One region of the Starkeya nomas genome, then DNA from elsewhere that is predicted to be linked to it. Evidence: riboswitches for the same ligand, from Rfam matches in the RefSeq annotation. Region 1 holds a riboswitch; each other region holds the start of a gene.
What was found. Region 1 has a riboswitch for thiamine pyrophosphate ahead of thiC (phosphomethylpyrimidine synthase ThiC). Riboswitches for the same ligand answer to the same signal wherever they lie in the genome.
Positions count from the first base shown of each region.

Region 2: it holds a riboswitch for thiamine pyrophosphate, as region 1 does, so the genes downstream of both, thiO (glycine oxidase ThiO) here and thiC (phosphomethylpyrimidine synthase ThiC) in region 1, are expected to answer to the same signal.
Region 3: it holds a riboswitch for thiamine pyrophosphate, as region 1 does, so the genes downstream of both, STARVERO_RS02860 (ABC transporter substrate-binding protein) here and thiC (phosphomethylpyrimidine synthase ThiC) in region 1, are expected to answer to the same signal.

Region 1 covers NZ_CACSAS010000001.1:3,141,389-3,148,011, reverse strand. Annotated here, with positions in the region: gene oxlT (oxalate/formate MFS antiporter) at 1-182, shown strand, start outside; gene STARVERO_RS15050 (NUDIX hydrolase) at 297-755, opposite strand; gene thiC (phosphomethylpyrimidine synthase ThiC) at 831-2,660, opposite strand; TPP riboswitch at 2,740-2,868, opposite strand; gene STARVERO_RS15040 (lytic murein transglycosylase) at 2,992-4,239, shown strand; gene STARVERO_RS15035 (cation diffusion facilitator family transporter) at 4,256-5,143, opposite strand; gene STARVERO_RS15030 (sugar kinase) at 5,290-6,198, opposite strand; gene STARVERO_RS15025 (SDR family NAD(P)-dependent oxidoreductase) at 6,347-6,623, opposite strand, start outside.
Region 2 covers NZ_CACSAS010000001.1:2,214,049-2,220,671, forward strand. Annotated here, with positions in the region: gene STARVERO_RS10785 (NAD(P)H-dependent oxidoreductase) at 1-1,144, shown strand, start outside; gene STARVERO_RS10790 (DUF2087 domain-containing protein) at 1,395-1,955, shown strand; gene STARVERO_RS10795 (thiamine phosphate synthase) at 2,011-2,616, opposite strand; gene STARVERO_RS10800 (thiazole synthase) at 2,631-3,443, opposite strand; gene thiS (sulfur carrier protein ThiS) at 3,445-3,642, opposite strand; gene thiO (glycine oxidase ThiO) at 3,620-4,621, opposite strand; TPP riboswitch at 4,663-4,780, opposite strand; gene STARVERO_RS10815 (MHYT domain-containing protein) at 4,851-6,623, opposite strand, start outside.
Region 3 covers NZ_CACSAS010000001.1:592,216-598,838, reverse strand. Annotated here, with positions in the region: gene STARVERO_RS02880 (choloylglycine hydrolase family protein) at 1-638, opposite strand, end outside; gene STARVERO_RS02875 (universal stress protein) at 802-1,641, opposite strand; gene STARVERO_RS02870 (ABC transporter permease) at 1,803-2,555, shown strand; gene STARVERO_RS02865 (winged helix-turn-helix domain-containing protein) at 2,617-3,819, shown strand; TPP riboswitch at 3,864-3,980, shown strand; gene STARVERO_RS02860 (ABC transporter substrate-binding protein) at 4,061-5,011, shown strand; gene clcA (H(+)/Cl(-) exchange transporter ClcA) at 5,160-6,476, shown strand; gene STARVERO_RS02850 (ABC transporter ATP-binding protein/permease) at 6,484-6,623, opposite strand, start outside.

The sequences.
Region 1 (6,623 bases):
TGATGGAGGCCACCGGCACGTGGTCGTCGGTTCTCTATACCGTCGCCGCCATGGACCTGTTCGCGGCGTTCCTCGCGATCACGCTCCTGCCGAGGGTGCTCTCGGCCCACGTGGCCCGCTCGGGCGTCGCGAATTCGGCGACCTCGCCGACGGAGCAGAAGACCGCCTCGGCGCATGCCTGATCGCCGGCGGTCCGAAGCGGCCACCGGCACGGAAGGCTCAAGCGGCCTTCCGGACAGGATACCTTCTCGACTTGGGGGCCCTTCGGGGCCCCTTTTTCGTGCGCGTGGAGCGGATCAGGCGTCGGCCGTCGAATCTGGCTCCGGCGCCATGGCGAGCGCCAGTTCGGCGAGATACTCGACCTTCAGGCTGGCCCTCGCGCCGAGCGCGGCCAGAGCCGGGCGATCGAACCAGCGCGCCTCCAGCGCGTCGTCCGCAGCCACCGCCTCGCCGGAGCGCCAGCGGCAGAGAACGGCGATCATCGCGAAATGATGGGCGAGCACGCCGGCCGAATCGTGCTGGATGAAATCGAGCACGGTGATGAGGCGCGGCGCGTCCGCTTCGATCCCGGTTTCTTCGTGGAGCTCGCGCAACGCGGCTTCCAGATGCGTTTCTCCCATCTCCATGCGTCCGCCGGGAAAGCCCCACAGGCCCTGATCGGGCGGATTGGCCCGGCGGACCAGCAGTACGGCGCCGTCGCGCTCGACCACGGCGAGCACGGCGGGGATGGGACGGACGGGAGAGGGCGACGACATGGATGGCCTTTCTTCTGAACGTCGGCTGCCGGCCGGGGAGGGCGGTTTCCCCGGCCGGGGCTGCTCGGCGACAACCTACTCCGCGGCTGCGGAGTCGCGATAGATTTGCCCGCCGCCGGCCCGGAAGGCCTCGCTCATCCGTTCCATGCCCTGCTCGGCTTCGGCCTGCCGTGCGGCGTCGCGAATGTCCTGGCTGATCTTCATCGAGCAGAACTTCGGCCCGCACATGGAGCAGAAATGCGCCAGCTTGTGCGCCTCCTTCGGCAGCGTCTCGTCATGGAAGGCGGTCGCCGTGTCGGGGTCGAGCGCGAGGTTGAACTGGTCCTGCCAGCGGAACTCGAACCGCGCGCGCGACAGCGCGTCGTCCCAGGCCCGCGCCAGCGGATGACCCTTGGCGAGATCGGCGGCGTGGGCGGCGATCTTGTAGGTGATTACCCCGGTCTTCACGTCGTCGCGGTTGGGCAGGCCGAGATGCTCCTTCGGCGTGACGTAGCAGAGCATCGCCGTGCCGAACCAGCCGATCATCGCCGCGCCGATGGCGGAGGTGATGTGGTCGTAGCCCGGCGCGATGTCGGTGGTCAGCGGGCCGAGCGTGTAGAACGGCGCCTCGCCGCAGGTTGCGAGCTGCTTGTCCATGTTGGCCTTGATCTTGTGCATCGGCACATGGCCAGGGCCTTCGATCATCACCTGGCAGTCATTCGCCCAGGCGATCCGGGTCAGCTCGCCCAGCGTCTCCAGCTCGGCGAACTGAGCCGCGTCGTTGGCGTCGGCGATGGAGCCGGGGCGCAGCCCGTCGCCGAGCGAGAAGGTGACGTCATAGGCGCGCATGATCTCGCAGATCTCGGCGAAATGCTCGTAGAGGAAGCTCTCGCGGTGATGGGCGAGGCACCACTTGGCCATGATCGAGCCGCCGCGCGAGACGATGCCGGTGACGCGGTTCGCGGTAAGTGGCACGAAGGGCAGGCGCACGCCGGCATGGATGGTGAAATAGTCGACGCCCTGCTCGGCCTGCTCGATCAGCGTGTCGCGGAAGATCTCCCAGGTGAGATCCTCGGCGATGCCGCCGACCTTCTCCAGCGCCTGATAGATCGGCACGGTGCCGATGGGCACCGGGGCGTTGCGCACGATCCAGTCGCGGATGTTGTGGATGTTGCGGCCGGTGGAGAGGTCCATCACCGTGTCGGCGCCCCAGCGGATCGCCCACACCATCTTGTCCACCTCGTCGGCGACCGAGGAGGTGACGGCGGAGTTGCCGATATTGGCGTTGATCTTGACCAGGAAATTGCGGCCGATGGCCATCGGCTCCAGCTCGCCATGGTTGATGTTGGCGGGGATGACGGCACGCCCGCGCGCCACCTCGTCGCGCACGAATTCCGGCGTCACCACGTCGGGGATGGCGGCCCCGAAATCCTCGCCGTCGCGGACGATCTCGCGGACGCGCTCGCGCAGGCCGTTCTCGCGGATGGCGACATATTCCATCTCCGGGGTGACGATGCCCCGGCGGGCATAGGCCATCTGGGTGACGGCAGCCCCGCCTTTCGCACGCAAGGGCCGGCGCTGGAGCGGGAAGGGCGCGACGAGCCTGTCGTCGCCGACATTGCCGTTGTCCTCCGGCTTCACGTCGCGGCCGACATATTCCTCGACGTCGCCGCGCGCGAGCACCCATTCATCGCGCGGGCGGGCGAGGCCGGCCTCGATGTCGATGATGGCGGCCGCGTCGGTATAGGGGCCGGAGGCGTCGTAGACGGCGAGGTTCGGTTCCCCGACGGAGGGGGCGAGCAGAATCTCGCGGAAGGGCACGCGGAAGCCGCGCGCTGGGCATTCGGCATAGATGCGGCGCGAGCCGGGAATCGGCCCGGTGGCGACGCCGATGGCGCCGGCATTGTTCGGGTTTTTGGTCGGCATGATGGATCTCCAGAACCAGAGGTTGGGGAGATCCGGGTGTATGACGTTGGGGAAGGGTGACGTTGGGCGCACGAGCGCTATCGCCATTCGGTTCCGATCCCTTCGCCGGCATGACCCGGATCAGGTTCGAAGGGTCAGCGCGTTGCCCTGCCTCTCAGCATGGCGGGCGCTCTCTCAGCCCCCTAACGGGGCTCCCCTTGGAACGCGGCGATCTTCGACCAAAGTCGGGCGCGGGTCAATTTGGGCGGGCGGCTGTCACCCCGCCGCTGCCGCATTTCCTGTAGATTGCTGATTCGTGAGGGAACGACGCATCGAGCAATCCGAGGGATACATGGCCGGCTTGAAGAATCCGCTCCGAACGGCAACCCGCAAGGCCGCCCTGGCGGCGCTGGTCGCCGGCCCATTTCTGCTGCCTGCCGCCGCGTCGGCGCAGCAAGCCTGCGGCAACAGCGGTGCCGGCTTCGACCAGTGGCTCGCGGGCTTCAAGCAGCAGGCGGTGGCTCAGGGCGTCTCCCCCCGGACCGTGACGGCGGCGCTCAATGGCGTGGGCTACGATCCGAACATCGTCGCCACCGATCGCGGCCAGCGCGTGTTCGGGCAGAACTTCTTCCAGTTCTCCGACCGCATGGTCGCGAACTACCGCATCCAGCAGGGGCGCCAGCAGATCCAGCGCAACCCGTCGCTGTTCGGCCGGATCGAGCAGACCTTCGGGGTGCCGGGGCCGGTGCTGGTGGCGTTCTGGGGGCTGGAGACCGATTTCGGCGCCAATATGGGCGACAAGTCCACCGTCCGTTCGGTGGCGACGCTTGCCTGGGATTGCCGGCGGGCCGACATGTTCCGCACCCAGCTGCTCGCGGCGCTCAAGATCATCGATCGCGGCGACCTGACGCCCCAGACCATGCGCGGGCCGTGGGCCGGCGAACTCGGCCAGTTCCAGTTCCTGCCGGATCATTATTTCAATTACGGCGTCGATTTCGACGGCGACGGCCGTGTCGACCTCATCCGCTCCGCTCCCGACGCGCTGGCCTCGGCGGCGAACTATGTTCGCGCTCTCGGCTGGAAGGCCGGCCAGCCCTGGCTGGAAGAGGTGCGCGTACCGGCCAACATCGCCTGGGATCAGGCGGACCTTTCGACCAAGCTGCCCCGCGCGCAGTGGGCGCGGATGGGGGTGGTGCGGGCCGGTGGCGGGCAGCTTCCGGCGGACCAGCTCACCGCGTCGCTGCTGCTGCCGATGGGGCGTAGCGGACCGGCCTTCCTCGCCTATCCGAACTTCGACGTGTTCACCGAGTGGAACAACTCGCTCGTCTACGCGACCTCGGCGGCCTATCTCGCCACGCGCGTCGCCGGGGCGGGGCCGTTCAATCGCGGGCAGGGCGACCGGATTCCGGTTCTGTCGATGGCGCAGGTGAAAGAGCTGCAGAGCCTGCTCAATGCCCGCGGCCATCATGTCGGGCGCATCGACGGCATTGCCGGGGCGGCCACCCGGCAGGCGATCAAGGTCGAGCAGATGCGTCTCGGCCTGCCGGCCGATTCCTATCCGACGCCGGACTTGCTGGCGGCGTTGCGGGCGGGACGCTGACGGCGATCTCTCTTCGTCAGATCACCGGAATGCCGTGCTGCTTGGCCTTGGCTTCCGGCTCGACATGGATGTTGACGAGCACGTCCGGCACCTCGGCCTCCAGTGCGTCCTCGATCCGGTCGCAGATGGCGTGCGCCTCGCTCACCGCCATGTCGCCGGGCACGACGAGGTGGAAATCGACGAAGGTCATGCGGCCCGCCTGGCGGGTGCGCAGGTCGTGCGCCTCGATGGCGCCGGTCGCCTCCGCCGCGATCCGCCGGCGGATGAGCGCCAGCGTCTCGGGCGGCACGGCGTGGTCCATCAGCCCGTCAATGCTCTCCTTCAGCACGCTCCAGCCCGACCAGAGAATGTTGAGGGCGACGAGGCCGGCGAGGATGAGATCCAGCCTCTCCCAACCGGTGAAGGCGGCGATGGCGACGCCGACCAGCACGCCGGCTGAAGAAATGACGTCGGTGAGCAGATGGCGGGCATCGGCGATGAGCGCCGGTGAGCGCGCCCGCCGGCCCGTGCGCAGCAGTACCGCGAACCAGATCGCATTGATCGCCGTCGCACCGGCATTGACCGCAAGGCCGGGAAGCGAGGCGTCGAGCGGCGTCGGGCTGAACCAGCCGAGATAAACCTCGCGGAAGATCGAGATCGCCGCGACGACGATGAGCACGCCGACGACGACGGCCGAGAAATACTCCGCCTTCGCGTATCCGTAGGGATGGGCGGCGTCGGCCGGCTTGTGGCTGACGCGCAGGGCGAGAACGGCGGTGGCGGCCGTGGCGACGTTCACGATGCTCTCGAGCGCGTCGGAGTAGAGCGCGATGCTGCCGGTGAGCAGATAGGCGACATATTTCAGCGACAGCACGAGGATGCTGATGCCGACATTGATCAGTGCAATCCGCGAGGACTGGTTCATCGGCGCCGCCACTACCTGCTCCGGCGCCCAGCGCCCCTGCGCCGACCGCTTAGAGAGTCGGGAACAGAAAATCAAGCAAGACCAATGACTTGCAAGTCATTCGCAGAAGCGTTCGCAAGCAATCGGGCGATGGTGTCGATCGACAGTCAGGCGTTGGCCTGCCGCGGCAGGATCGCGCCGCGATGGCGAATGACGCGGCCGGCGAGAGCGTGTCCTGCTTCCGCGGCGCCGGCGGGGGCCTCGCCACCGAGGCGGGCGGCGAGGTAGGCGGCATTGAAACTGTCGCCGGCGGCGGTGGTGTCGACGGGTTCGACCGGCTGCGGAATGGGCACGAACTGCGAGGCGTCGCCGGTAACCACCAGCGCCCCCTCCGAGCCGTTCTTCACCACGATCTCCTGCACGCCGAAGGTGGCGAGGCGCTCGGCGGTCGCGGCTGGCGAGCCGTCGCCCCACAGCATCACCTCGTCATCGAAGGTCGGCAGGGCGATGGAGGCTCGCTTGAGCGCCTGGGCGTAGACGGCACGGGCGCGGGCGACATCGCCCTTCCAGTTGCTGGGGCGGAAATTGCCGTCGAACACGATGCGCGCGCCGCGTTCGCGGGCGAACTCCAGGGTTGCGAACAGCCGTCCGAGGCCGGTGTTGGAGTAGAGGGAAAGGGTGATGCCGGAGAGATAGATGAGGCTCGCCTCGATCATCTGCTCGGCCACGCTTTCCCAGCCGGGCAGCTCGAACAGCTCGCGCGCCGGCGCGTTGTCGCGCCAATAGGTGAAGGTGCGCTCGCCCTTGGCGTCGGTGTCGATCAGGTAGAGCCCGGCCGTGCGTCCGGGCACGCGCATCATGAGCGCGGTCTCGATGCCTTCACCCTGCGCGGAGGCGAGGATCGCCTCGGAGTAGCGGTCGTCGCCGAGCGCCGTCGCATAGGCGGTATCGACGCCGGCGCGGGCCAGATAGACGGCGGTGTTGAAGGTGTCGCCGCCGAGCGACAGGCCGAACCGCCCGTCCGCGCCGCGCGCGAGTTCGACCATGACCTCGCCGATTGAGACTACCTTGGCCATGGTGCTTCCTCCGTTCAGAGCCTCCGGCGCCAAGGGCGGCGGCCGGATTCGGCGGCCACCCTCGCCCTATTCGCCGCGAGGGGCAAGTTTCGCGGCCTGCCGGAGGAGGCCGCCCGCCGCCGGTCTCGGGCGGGAGGCGGCTATTGGCTCAGAGCTGGACGCCGCGGGTCAGGGCGCCGTCGACGACGAGATTGGTGCCGTAGATGAAGCTCGCGGCGGGGCTGGCGAGGAAGACGGCGGCGTTGGCGATTTCCTGCGGCGTCGCCATCCGGCCGGTCGGATTGAGCGCCAGCGCCTCGGCAAACAGGGTCGGGTTGGTGTCCTGGATGGTGTTCCAGACGCCGCCCTTGAAATAGGTGTTGCCGGGCGAGACGGAGTTGGCGCGGATCTTCTTCGGGGCGAGCGTGAAGGCGAGGCCCTGGGTG
Region 2 (6,623 bases), 930 kb from region 1:
GCTGCGCACCGGCCGCACCGTGCTCACAGAGGATGCCGACGCTCTGATTTCGGCCGACGGGCTCGACGTCGTGGTGGAAGTCACCGGCAATCCCGCCGCCGGTGCGCACCACGCGCTGAAGGCCATCGAGCACGGGCGGCACATCGTCATGGTGACGGTCGAGGCCGACGTGCTGGTCGGCCCGCTGCTGGCCGAGCGCGCCCGCAAGGCCGGCGTGGTCTACTCCATGGCCTATGGCGACCAGCCGGCGCTGGTCTGCGAGATGGTGGACTGGGCGCGCACCTGTGGCTTCAGCGTGGTCGCCGCCGGCAAGGGCACGAAGTACCTGCCGAGCTTCCACCGCTCGACGCCGGACACAATCTGGGATCTCTACGGCCTCACCGTCGAGCAGGCTGCGCAAGGCGGCATGAACGCCCAGATGTTCAACTCCTTCGCCGACGGCACCAAGTCGTCCATCGAAATGGCGGCGATCGCCAATGCGGCGGGGCTGAAGGCGCCTTCGGACGGCCTGCTGTTCCCGCCCTGCGGCGTCGACGATCTCGCCACCGTGCTGCGCCCGCGCGAGCGCGGGGGCATTCTGGAACACTCCGGCACGGTGGAGACGGTCTCCTCGCTGGAGCGTGACGGGCGCCCGGTGTTCCGCGATCTGCGCTGGGGCGTCTATGTGGTGTTCGAGGCCGACCCGAGCGCACGGGGCGACTATGCCCGCCGCTGCTTCAAGGAATATGGCGTGGTGACGGACCCGTCGGGCCGCTACACCGCGCTCTACCGCCCCTATCATCTCATCGGGCTGGAACTCGGCGTCAGTGTCGCCTCCGCCGCGCTGCGGGGCGAACCGACCGGCGTCACCGAGGCGTTCAACGGCGATGTGGTGGCGGTCGCCAAGCGTCCGCTGAAGGCCGGCGAGATGCTGGACGGCGAAGGCGGCTTCACGGTGTGGGGCAAGCTCTTTCCCGCCGCCACCTCGCTGGCGAAGGGCGGCCTGCCCATCGGCCTCGCCCACCACGTGGCGCTCAAGCGTGACATCCCCGAGGGCGAGATCGTCGGCTGGGCGGATGTCGAGGTGAAGGACAGCCCGACCGTGCGCCTGCGGCGCGAAATGGAACGCACCTTCGGCGGCGGCGTGAGCGCGGCGGCGGAGTAAGGACGTCCCCTCCCCGTTCACGACGTCATGCCCGGGCTTAGCCCGGGCACCCAGTGGTCGGGCACACCGCTGGACTTCCGGCGGCCCTTCGCTTATGCCTCGGCCACGGTCTGCAGTTCACCGAGGCGTTGCCGCCCCGCAAGGGGAGCTAAACCTGCTCATTTCCGTACCCTGCACTTGTCCTTGTGCCCGGTCGCAAGACGGCAACCCCGACAATTCCTCGCGGAATGGCACCAAACGAGGATAGGTCATGCCCAGAACCGTTCTGGCCTATGAGGCGCCGGACATTTCCGCGCTCGCCCGCACCCTGCGCGACGGCATCGCCGCGCTGGACCGCGCGCCCGGCCATGTCGAACTGCTGAACCTGCTGGCGCGCGGTGCCGGCTTCCGCAACTTCCAGCATCTGCGCGCGGATGCGCAGGCTCGTGATCGCCTGTCGCAAAGCCCCATGGCACCCGCTCTCCCGCCGGATCATGCGCGCTGCGAGAAGGCGCTGCGGCTGTTCGACGTGGAAGGGCGCCTCCTGCGCTGGCCCAAGAAGCGCAACCAGCAGGTGCTGTGCCTGTGGCTGCTATGGTCGCGCCTGCCGAGCGGGGTCTCTTTCCCCGAACGGCGGATGAACGAGCTGCTGAACGAACAGCACACCTTCGGCGACTATGCTCTGCTGCGCCGTGAACTGGTGGAACTCGGCCTGTTCCGCCGCACGCCGGATGGCCGCGATTACGGACGCATCGAACGAGAGCCTCCGCCCGAGATGGCCAAGCTCGCCAGCTTGCTGCGCCAGCGCACGCTCGCGCCATCCGCCGGCTGAGACAAGCACGGGCCGTGGCCGGGAGATTTCCCGGCCACGGCCTCATGACCAAGCGTCAGGCGAGTTCCCGCGTCGCCAGCACCCATTCACGGGCGCGGCGTTCAGGATTGTCGTTCAGCAGCACGTCGGTGACGACGGCGACACTGTCCGCGCCCGCCTGCAGCACGCCGGGCGCGCGCTCGATGGTGAGCCCGCCGATGCCGACCAGCGGCACGTCGCCGACGCGCGCCTTCCACTGGCTCACACGCTCCAGCCCCTGCGGCGCCCAGCGCATCTTCTTGAGAATGGTCGGATAGACCGGGCCCAGCGCCACATAATCGGGCCGGGCCAGCAACGCCGCCTCCAGCTCCGCTTCGTCATGGGTGCTGATGCCGAGCTTCAAGCCCGCGCGGCGGATCGCCGGCACGTCGGCGGCGGCGAGGTCTTCCTGGCCGAGGTGAACGAAATCGCAGCCCTCTTCGATGGCGAGCTGCCAGTAGTCATTGACGATGAGCTGCGCGCCGTAGCGCTCGCAGACCTGCCGCGCGGTCGCGATCTCCTGCCGGAGCTCCGGCTCCTCCAGATCCTTGGCCCGCAGCTGCACCAGCTTCACGCCCTGCGGCAGCAGGCGAGGCAGCCAGGAGGCACGGTCGACGATGAGATAGAACGGATCGAGCTTCATCACTCTGCCCCGGCTCACTGGCCCAGCACGGCACGGCCCATAACGGGCGTCGAGGGCGCCGCCATGTCGCGCACCTCCATGGGATCGGCGATCAGCGCCTCGCGGCCGGCCTCGATGGCGCGGGCGAAGGCACGGGCCATGCGCACCGGGTCGCCGGCCTTGGCGACCGCCGTGTTCAGTAGCACAGCGTCATAGCCCATCTCCATCGCCGCCGCCGCGTGGGAGGGGACGCCGACGCCGGCATCCACCACCAGCGGAATGCCGGGGAAATGCGCGCGCATCGAGCGCAGGCCGTAAGGGTTGTTCAGTCCGCGCCCGGAGCCGATGGGGGCACCCCATGGCATCAGCACCTCGCAGCCGGCGGAAATCAGTTTCTCCGCCACCACGAGGTCCTCGGTCGTGTAAGGAAACACCTGGAAGCCGTCGCGCACCAACATGCGCGCCGCCTCGACCAGCCCGAAAACGTCCGGCTGCAGCGTGTCGTCCTCGCCGATCACCTCCAGCTTCACCCATGGCGTGCCGAACAGCTCGCGCGCCATCTCGGCCGTGGTGACGGCTTCCTTCACCGTCTTGCAGCCGGCCGTGTTGGGCAGCACCTTCACGCCGAGGTCGCGGATGATCTGCCAGAAGCTCTGGCCGGACTTCGCCACACCGGATTCACGGCGCAGCGAGACGGTGACGATCTCCGTGCCCGAAGCCCGGATCGCCTCGGCGAGGATGGCCGGCGAGGGATACTGCGCGGTGCCGAGCAGCAGGCGCGAATTCACCCTGGCGCCGTAGAACTCGACCGTGTCGGCGTGAGCCGTCTTTTCCGTCATCGCGTCCATCTCAGCCTCCCTGCATCGGGGCGAGGATTTCCACCCTATCGCCGTCGGCGATCGGCGTCGCCTCGCGCTTCACCGCCCGCACCATGGCGCCGTTGACGGCCGTCGCGACGATGGCGTCGCCGAGGCCGAGCTCCGCGAGCAGAGCGGCCAGCGTGCCGGCACGGGTATCGGCCGCCTCACCATTCACGATGATCTTCATCCATGACCTCCGGGAAATGCGTCCCGTCGAACGCCAGTTCCGCCGCGCGGCGGGCCAGCGCCGGCGCCGCGAGGAAACCGTGGCGGTAGAGACCGTTCACATAGATCGTGTTCCCGCGCCGGCGCAGGCGCGGCAGGTTGTCCGGGAAAGCCGGGCGAACATCCGCGCCGATCTCGACGATCTCGGCCTCGCCGAAGGCGGGATGCAGCGCATAGACCGCCGACAGCAGCTCCAGCATGGAGCGTCCGGTGACGCGGCCGCGCTCGTCATTCTCGATCGAGGTGGCCCCGATCATGAAATGCCCGTCGCCGCGCGGCACGATGTAGACGGGGATGCGCGGGTGCAGCATCCGCACCGGACGCTTGAGGGCGATCTCGGTGGAATAGAGCACCAGCATCTCGCCCTTCACGCCGCGCAGATCTTCCAGCTGATCGCGCGCCGCGAGCCCGCGGCAGTCGACCACTACATCGGCGGCGTCATCGCCTTCGAAGCCCTCCGCCTCGTAGCGGATGGTCACGTGGTGCTCGTCGACCAGCTTGCGGGTCAGCGCCGCAAGCGCCTTGCGCGGCTCCAGATGCGCCTCGGTCGGAAAGAACAGGCCCTGGTCGAAGCGCCCTTCGAGATCCGGCTCCAGCGCAGCGATGCGCGTGTCGTCAATCCACTCATACCCTTCGGTGCGCCGCGAGAAGCGGCGAAGGTCCGGCAGATCGCGCGGCTGCGCCAGCACCAGGCTGCCTTCCTTCGGTACGTTGGGCACCGCCTCGCGCCAGTAATCGAGCGACTCGAAGCCGAGTTCGGCGATGATCGGCTCGGCGCTCTCGCGTTCGCACCACGGGGCGAGCATGCCGCCCGCATACCAGGAGCAGCCCTGCCCGGAGCCGGCCTTGCGCTCGACGATGGTGACCTCGGCGCCGCGCCGGGCGAAGGCATGGGCGCAGGTGAGCCCGGCAACGCCGGCGCCCACGATCTTCACGCGCATGGCGTTGGCCGTGCACGGCGTTGCGGTGGTTTCATCGTGCGGGGACAGCATTCACTCCTCCCTCCGCCAGTCTCAACTGGATCAGGTTCGAAGGGTCGCCATGCCGCTCGCGCGCCGATGGCCTCTCAGCCTCCTGACGAGGCTCCCCCGGACGTGTCTGATATAGTCATTCGAACGTCGAATGTCACCGCCAGTACACAATATTCCGATGGCGGCGTCAGTGGTCGACTCACCCGAGCCGGGTCAGCGGCACCACATTGTCCGTCTGGCCGCGCGTGGCGGCGATCACCGCACGCCGCAGGGTCTCGCGGCTGAAGGGCTTGCCGAGCCGTAGCATGCCGGCCTTGGCGTCCGGCGGAAGCTCGGCATAGCCGGTGCCGAGAATGACCGGCAGCGCCGGCCAGCGGACCGAAATGGCCGAAGCGAGCTGGACGCCGGTCATGCCCGGCATCGCCTGGTCCGTAAGCACCGCGTCGAAGCCCTCCCCGGCCTCGAGCAGCGCCAACGCTTCCGATCCGGACGACGCCTCGCGGACCATGCAGCCAAGGTCCTCCAGCATCGCGGCGGTGGCGGAGAGGACGAGAGGATCGTCGTCGACGACGAGCACACGCTGCTTGCCTGTCTCGCCGGCGGGCACGCCATCGTCGTCCTCGGCCGCCATGGCGGGTTCGGCGACCGGTGCCGCAATGGCCTCGGCGATCGGTAGGCAGATCGTCGCCGTCGTGCCCTGCCCCAGGCGGCTGTCCAGCGACAGCTTTCCGCCCGATTGGGCCGCGAGCCCATGGACCATGGCAAGGCCGAGGCCGGTCCCTTTGCCGACCCCCTTGGTGGTGAAGAACGGCTCCGTGGCCCGCGCCAGCGTCTCCTCGTCCATGCCGGTGCCGCTATCCGACACCGACAGGCAGAAATAGCGCCCCGGCCGGAAGGAGCCGGCATCCGCTTCGTCATCGGATGGCCCCACCGTCTCTTCCCGGGCGGCAATGGTGATTGTGCCGCCATCCGGCATGGCGTCGCGGGCGTTCACCGCCAGATTGAGCAGCGCGAGCTCGAGCTGGTTGGCATCGACCCGGGCACGCGGCAGGCCGAGGGGAAAGCGCGTCTCGATGCGCACGCTCGGCCCGATGGAACGGCGCAACAGTTCCGCCATGCCGAGCACGAGGTCGGGCACGTCCACCGGCTCGGGCTGCAGGTCCTGCCGACGGGCGAAGGCCAGCATGCGCTGGGTCAGAGCCGCCCCACGCTGCGCGGCCTGGATCGCATTGTCGAGCAGGGCGAGCAGGCGCGCGTCATCAGGGGCCCTCTTGGTGGCGAGTTCGAGATTGCCGAGCACGACCGCGAGCAGGTTGTTGAAGTCATGGGCGATGCCGCCGGTGAGCTGACCGACCGCCTCCAGCTTCTGCGCCTGCCGGAGCGCCTCCTCCGCGGCGCGGCGTTCGGTGACGTCGATCAGCCCGCAGAGCGTCTTGGTGAGGCGTCCCTCGGCATCCTTCTCCGCCACGGCGGAGAGAACGCAGTCGAGCACCCGCCCGTCCCGGGTGATCAGGCGGTATTCCGCCTCGCGCAGTTCCCCCGTGCCGAGCAGGCGCGGCCAGTGCTCCTCCAGGCGCCGGCGTGTGGAATCCGGCGTCATGAAATCCGTCAGCGGACGCCCCACCACCTCCTCCCGCCGATAGCCGAGCATGTCGAGCCAGCGATCACTCACCTGTGCGATACAGCCGTCGGCGTCCAGCGAATGCAGAGGCAGCGGCGTACGGCGATAGAGCATGCGATAGCGCTCCTCGCTCTCGCGCCACATCGCCGCCTCCCGCTCGGCCAGCACCGCAAAGCGCCGGTCGTACATCGCGGCCAGCAAGGCCGCGATGAAGATGGTGAAGGTCGCGGCAGTGACCACGATGACGAGATCGACGGTATCGAGGCCATCGAGAGGAACATGACCTCCCTCGTGCGGCGCGAGCGTCACTCCCATCATGGCGACGTAGTGCATGCCGGCAATGCCGAAGCC
Region 3 (6,623 bases), 2.5 Mb from region 1:
CGCACATTGTTCAGGTGCCAGTCATAGGTCGGCGCGTTGGTCAGCACGTGCGCGGCGTTGTCATGGATCTTCAGCTCGCCGCCGACATATTCGACCACGATGCCCGCGCCGCTCCTGTCGACAAAGACGAAATGCAGCGTCGCCGGCGTCGGGCCGGTGGGCAGCGTATCGTCGGCCCACACCCTCATCCCCGGCAGGGCGGTCCGCAGCTCGGCGACGCTGGCGAAGCCACCCAGCGCCCAGGATCCGAAGGTAAGAACGGACTGATAGGCCTTATCGTCCTTCGTCACCGTCTGGTACTGGGTGAAGCCGGGCAGGAAGTTGCCGCTCATGGAGAGGCCTTCGGAATTCTGCCCGTCGAGCAGCGCGCCTCCAGGAATGATGGCCGCGCTCACGCCGACCACCGCATATTTCGTGGTGAAGCTCACCGGCGGCAGGCCGCTCGCCTTCGGCGCGGTCAGCGTCAGCGTGGTGCCCCTGGGCTGGCTCACCAACGTCCATTTCATGTCGAGCGCCCATTCCATGGTGCGTCCGGCAATGACGCTGCCGTCGGCCGCGGCAAGGTCGACCGCCGTACAGGCGACGGACATGTTGATCGTGGCCATCAAGGCCAGCGCGGTCGCGAGAACTCGTTTCATCGTCATTTCCCCCACCCTTGCCGCTCGAGCGCCAGACGGCCTCGACGCGACGAGCCGACGCTGCCACGCGCCGCTTTAAGATCGACTTTCGGCAAGCCCGCCTAAAAGAAAGGCCCGGCGCGAGAGAGCGCCGGGCCTGATTGAACGCAACTCCTGCGGCGCCTCAATGCGCCAGCAGCAGCGGCACCGTCATGCGCTCCAGCATGTCGCGCGTGACGCCGCCGAGCACGAATTCGCGCAGCCGCGAATGGCCGTAGCCGCCCATGACCACGATATCGATGTCGCGCGCCGCCACTTCCTTCAGCAGTACGTCGACGATGCTCTCGTCGGCGCCCGGTACCAGCCGGCGCAGCTCGACGGTCTTCTCGTGGCGCGCGAGATGGCGGGCGAGGTCGGCACCGGGAAGATCGATGCCCTTCCGGGACTTGCCGCTGTCCACCACCACCGCCTCGACCAGATTGGCATGGGCGAGCAGGGGACGGGCCTCCGCGACCGCGCGCGCCGACGCGCGCCCGCCGTCCCACGCCACGAGAATGCGCTTGGCGGAGAACGGCTTCTGCTGCTTGCGCGGCACGATAAGCACCGGCCGCCCGGAATCGAACAGCACCGCCTCGGTGATCACCTCTTCGGCGCCCATGCGGTCGGGATCGGCCTGGCCGACGATGGCGAGGTCATAAAGGCGGGCCATCACGCCGATCTGCTCGGCCGCGCCGCCCGGCGTGCCGTCGATCAGGCGCACTTCGCCGGACAGCCCCACCGAGCGAGCCGCCTCGCCGAAATATTCCACCGCCTGCTGCGCGAGCCGCTGGCTTTCCGCCCGCTGCGCCTCGATGAAATCCGTCGAGAAGGCTTCCGTGTAGACCGGCGGCACATCGATCTCGTAGCTCACCGCCACGCCAGTGAGATGCGCGCCGAGCGCCGCCGCGGCCGATGCCGCATAATCCACGGCAACGTCGCCCGGTCCCTCACCCACGCGCAGGCTGACGAGAATGTCCTTGATCATCGGTTCCTCCTCTCTGTCCCTTTGAAATATTGTTCCAATCAAGTGTCGTCCCATTGACGGCCGTCAAGTAGTCCCGCACCGCTTCGGCCCGACGGCGGCAACGGTCGCGCAGCCGCCGCCCGCCGACTATAAGTGCTGTAACTGATGTAGGAATTCGCCGCATGGCCGCCATAGGGCGCGCGCTCGCCATCACCTTCGTGCTTCTGGCCCTGTGGGAAGGCGCCGTCCGGCTGTTCGGCCTGCCGGCCTACATCCTGCCGGGCCCGCTGCGGATCGGCCTCGCCATGTGGAACAACGCGGACGTCCTCGCCCACAACGCGGCCATCACGCTGGGCGAGATGCTGCTCGGCCTCGTCTGCGGCTCGGCGCTGGGAATCGCCTGCGCGCTGGCCATGGCGGCCTCGCCGCTGGCGCGGCGCGCCATGCGGCCGGTGCTGCTGGTGGCGCAGGCGTTGCCTGTGTTCGCCATCGCGCCGCTGCTCGTCATCTGGTTCGGCTTCGGCCTCGCCTCGAAGATCGTGATGGCGAGCCTCATCATCTTCTTTCCCGTCGCCTCGGCTTTCCATGACGGCCTCGCCCGCACCGAGCAGGGCCTCGTCGACCTCGCGCGGCTGAACGGCGCCGGCATCGCGCAGACGCTGCGCTTCATCCGCATCCCCGCCGCCCTGCCGGCGCTCGCCTCGGGCCTGCGCGTCGCCACCGCCGTCTCGCCCATCGGCGCAGTGGTGGGCGAATGGGTCGGCGCCTCGGCGGGCCTGGGCTATCTCATGCTCTACTCCAACGCGCGGATGCAGACCGACATGGTCTTCGCCGCGCTCGCCATCCTGCTCGCCGTGGCGCTCCTGCTCTTCACCCTCGTCGACCGCGTCCTGACCCGCCTGCTGCCCTGGGCCCCGGAAACGGCACCGGCGTAGCCTCCCCGATCGGGTGCGCTCCGGCGCTTGGAACAAAGAGGGAACTTTGCCAAGATGCGGCATGGCGATTCACCTCTCCAATTCCGACGTCCGACGCATCTTCCTCGCCAAGCAGGAACTCAGCCGACCGCGCGGCAAGCTCACCAAGGCGGGACTGCTGGAACTCGTCCGCGACCTCGGCTTCGTACAGGTGGACAGCATCGCGACGGTCGAGCGAGCACACCACCATATTCTGTTCTCGCGCAATCCGACCTACCGGCGCGAACATCTTGCCGCCCTGCTTGAGAAGGATGGCGAGCTCTTCGAGCACTGGACGCACGACGCGGCCATCATCCCGAGCGACTTCTTCGCCTATTGGAAGCACCGCTTCGCCCGGGCGCAGGAGACGCTGGCGGACCGCTGGCGCTCCTGGCACGAGAACGGCTTCGAGAGCTATGTCGACCACGTGCTGGAGCGGGTGCAGGCGGAAGGCCGCCTCATGGCCCGCGACTTCGAGCAGGATACCGAATCCCCGAAGCGCCCGCCGGGTGGCTGGTGGAACTGGCACCCGGAGAAGACCGCGCTCGAATATCACTGGCGCACCGGCAACCTCGCCATCGCCGGGCGCGAAGGCTTCCAGAAGGTCTACGATCTCGCCGAGCGCGTGATCCCCTCCCGCCACTACGGGGGCGAGGTGTCGCGCGAGGCCTTCGTCGATTGGGCCTGCACCTCTGCGCTGGAAAGGCTCGGCTTCGCTACCCATGGCGAGATCGCCGCCTTCTGGGGGCTCATCTCGCCGGAGGAAGCCCGCCAGTGGGTGGCCGGCAACGCCGCGCGGCTGGAACCGGTGCTGATCACCCCGGCGGACGGCTCGCGCCCCCGCGCCTCGCACGCCTTCGCCGGCAGCGCCGACATTTTCGCCTCGCTGCCGCCGCCACCCGCCCGACTGCGCGTGCTCAACCCGTTCGACCCGCTGCTGCGCGACCGCAACCGGGCGGAGCGGCTGTTTGGCTTCAATTACCGCATCGAGGTCTTCGTGCCCGCGCCGAAACGGGTCTATGGCTATTACGTCTTCCCCCTGCTGGAGGGTGATCGACTGGTCGGGCGCATCGACATGAAAGCCGACCGCAAGGCCGGCACGCTCGACGTGCGCCGGCTGTGGCTGGAGCCGGGCGTGCGCGCCTCCACGGCCCGCCTTTCCGCCCTCGACGCCGAGCTCGTACGCCTCGGCCGCTTTGCCGGGGTGGAACGCACCGTCTATCTCGACGGCTGGCGCGGAAAGTGAGCGCCGGCTTCCATTTGCCCTGGCATGCCAGCGATGCTAGCGTGCCGGCGTCCGAGGGGTGTCCCGCCGGCCGAAAGGCTGAAGGGGCTGAGATGGCAGCCGCCAGACCCTTTGAACCTGATCCGGGTCATGCCGGCGAAGGGACGGAACGATGGCGGAGCCCGATCCACGCAGAGCGTGGTGCCCGCGCCGGATTTCCCCCGAGAGCTCATGCGCCGGATCTCCAGATGGGAGGAGATCCATGTTCAAGAAATTCGCCGCGCAGACGGCCGGCCTGCTATTCGTCCTCGCACTCGGCCTCGTCCCCGTCAGCGCCGCCGACAGGCTCACCGTCCTGCTCGACTGGTACGTCAACCCGGACCACGCGCCGCTGATCATCGCGAAGGAGAAGGGTTTCTTCGACGCGCACGGCCTCGATGTCGAGCTGGTGCCGCCCGCCGATCCCTCCGCTCCGCCGCGCCTCGTCGCCGCCGGGCAGGCGGACATCGCTGTCAGCTATCAGCCGAACCTCTATCTCTCGGTGAAGGAGGGGCTGCCGCTCGCGCGCATCGGCACGCTGGTCTCCACCCCGCTCACCGCGCTGGTCGTGCTGAAGGACGGGCCGGTCAAGTCCATCGCCGATCTGAAAGGCAAGACGGTCGGCTATTCCGTGGCCGGTTTCGAGGACGCGCTGCTCGGCACCATGCTGGCGAGCGCCGGGCTCAAGCCGGGCGACGTCACCATGATCAACGTCAATTTCGCCCTCTCGCCCGCCCTCGTCTCCGGCAAGGTCGATGCAGTGATCGGCGCCTATCGCAATTTCGAGCTCACCCAGATCCGGCTGGAGGGCAAGGAAGGCCGTGCCTTCTTCCCCGAGGAGCACGGCGTGCCGGTGTTCGACGAGCTCATCTACGTTGCCCACAAGGACAAGCTCGCCGATCCCCGCCTCAAGCGCTTCCTAGCCGCGGTGGAGGACGCCACGATCTATGTCCTCAACCATCCCGACGAGGCATGGGGCATCTTCGTGAAGGCCAACCCCAAGCTCGACGACGAACTGAACCGCACCGCCTGGACCGACACGCTGCGCCGCTTCACCCACGCGCCGGCCGCGCTGGACGGCGAACGCTACGCCCGCTTCGGTGAATTCATGAAGAGCCACAAGCTCATCGACACGGTCGAGCCGGTCTCCACCTACGCGCCGGCTCTGCCCTGAGCCCTCCGCCTTTCCGGCGGAAACCCCGATGTTACGTCGCACATCAAACGATGTGGCATCGGGACCGCCCGAAAACGGCCCGCGATCCTTCCGGCTCCCGACCTGCAATGCTACCGATGCACCACAGGTCGGGAGCATGGGGGAAGGCATGAAGGCGGGCGCAGGAAACGGAGCCTATTACATCGTGGCCGCGCTGGTCGGCACGGTCGTCGGCGTTCTCGGCTCCGCCTTCCATGCCGGCGTGAATGGGTTGGGAGCCGCCTGGCCCGCCTATCTGCAGGGCACGCTCCGGCTGGAAGGCCCCGCACTCTATGCCGCCGCGGCCGTCGTCGCCGCCATCATGACCCTCGTCTCACTCTGGCTGGTACGCCGCTTCGCGCCGGAGGCCAGCGGCTCGGGCGTGCCGGAGATCGAGGGCGCGATGGAGGGGCTGCGCGAGGTGCGCTGGCATCTCGTGCTGCCGGTGAAGTTCGTCGGCGGCCTGCTGTCGCTCTCCTCCGGCCTGGTTCTCGGCCGGGAAGGACCGACGATCCATATCGGCGCCTCGGTCGCCAAGGCCGCGTCGGACCTGATGAAATGGTCGTCGGAAGACATGCGAGGCCTGCTGGCGGCCGGCGGCGCGGCCGGACTCGCCGCCGCCTTCAACGCTCCCCTGGCAGCGGTACTGTTCGTCATCGAGGAGACGCGTCGGCAATTCCCCTACAGCTCGCGCACCTACATAGCGGTCGTCCTCGCCTCCATCGCGAGCGCCGTGGTAACCGAGTATCTGACCGGCGACACGCCCTACATGCTGCTCGAGGTCTCGACGATGCCCTATGGGCTGCTGCCGGCCTTCATCGGCCTCGGCGTGCTGCTCGGCGTGGTCGGCGTCGCGTTCAACCGTACACTGGTCTGGTCGCTGGACCGCGTGCGCGCACTCGGCCTGCGGCACTCCTTCTACATCTTCCCCGCCATCGTCGGCCTCATGATCGGTGTGCTTGTGCTGGTACTGCCCGAAGCGACGCAGGGCGGCGAACTGCTTGCCGTCGAGCTGACCAGGGAAGGCCGGCCGCTCGCCATCCTCGCCGTCATCGTCCTGCTGCGCTTCGTCATGACCATGGCGAGCTATTCCACCGGCGTCGCCGGCGGCATCTTCGCGCCGATCCTCGCGCTCGCCACCACCATCGGCCTTTGCTACGGCTCGGCTCTGGCGACCGTGCTGCCTCTGCCCGAGCAGGCGCAGACCGCCTTCGCGATCACCGCCATGGGCGGCCTGTTCGCCGCCACCATCGGCGCGCCGCTGGTCGGGATGGTGCTGGTGTTGGAGCTCACCGGCGCCTACGCCGTGCTGGTGCCGGTGATGCTCACCGCCATCTTCGCCAACATGACCTCGCAGTGGCTCGGTGGCCGGCCGATCTACGAGATCCTGCTGGAACGCACGCTGGCGATCGAGGCGGAAGGCCGCGCCTCCCACGCGCCGCGCTGAGGTCGCGTTACGCCGTGGCGAGGCGGGTTGCCTCAAGCCGGGCCGGCCCCTGCGCGTCGCGCCGCAGCTCGATGTGCCGCTCATGCAGGCCGAGCAGGGTGGAGCGGTGGCCGATCGACAGCAACGCCGTCTCCGGCAGCTTCTCCC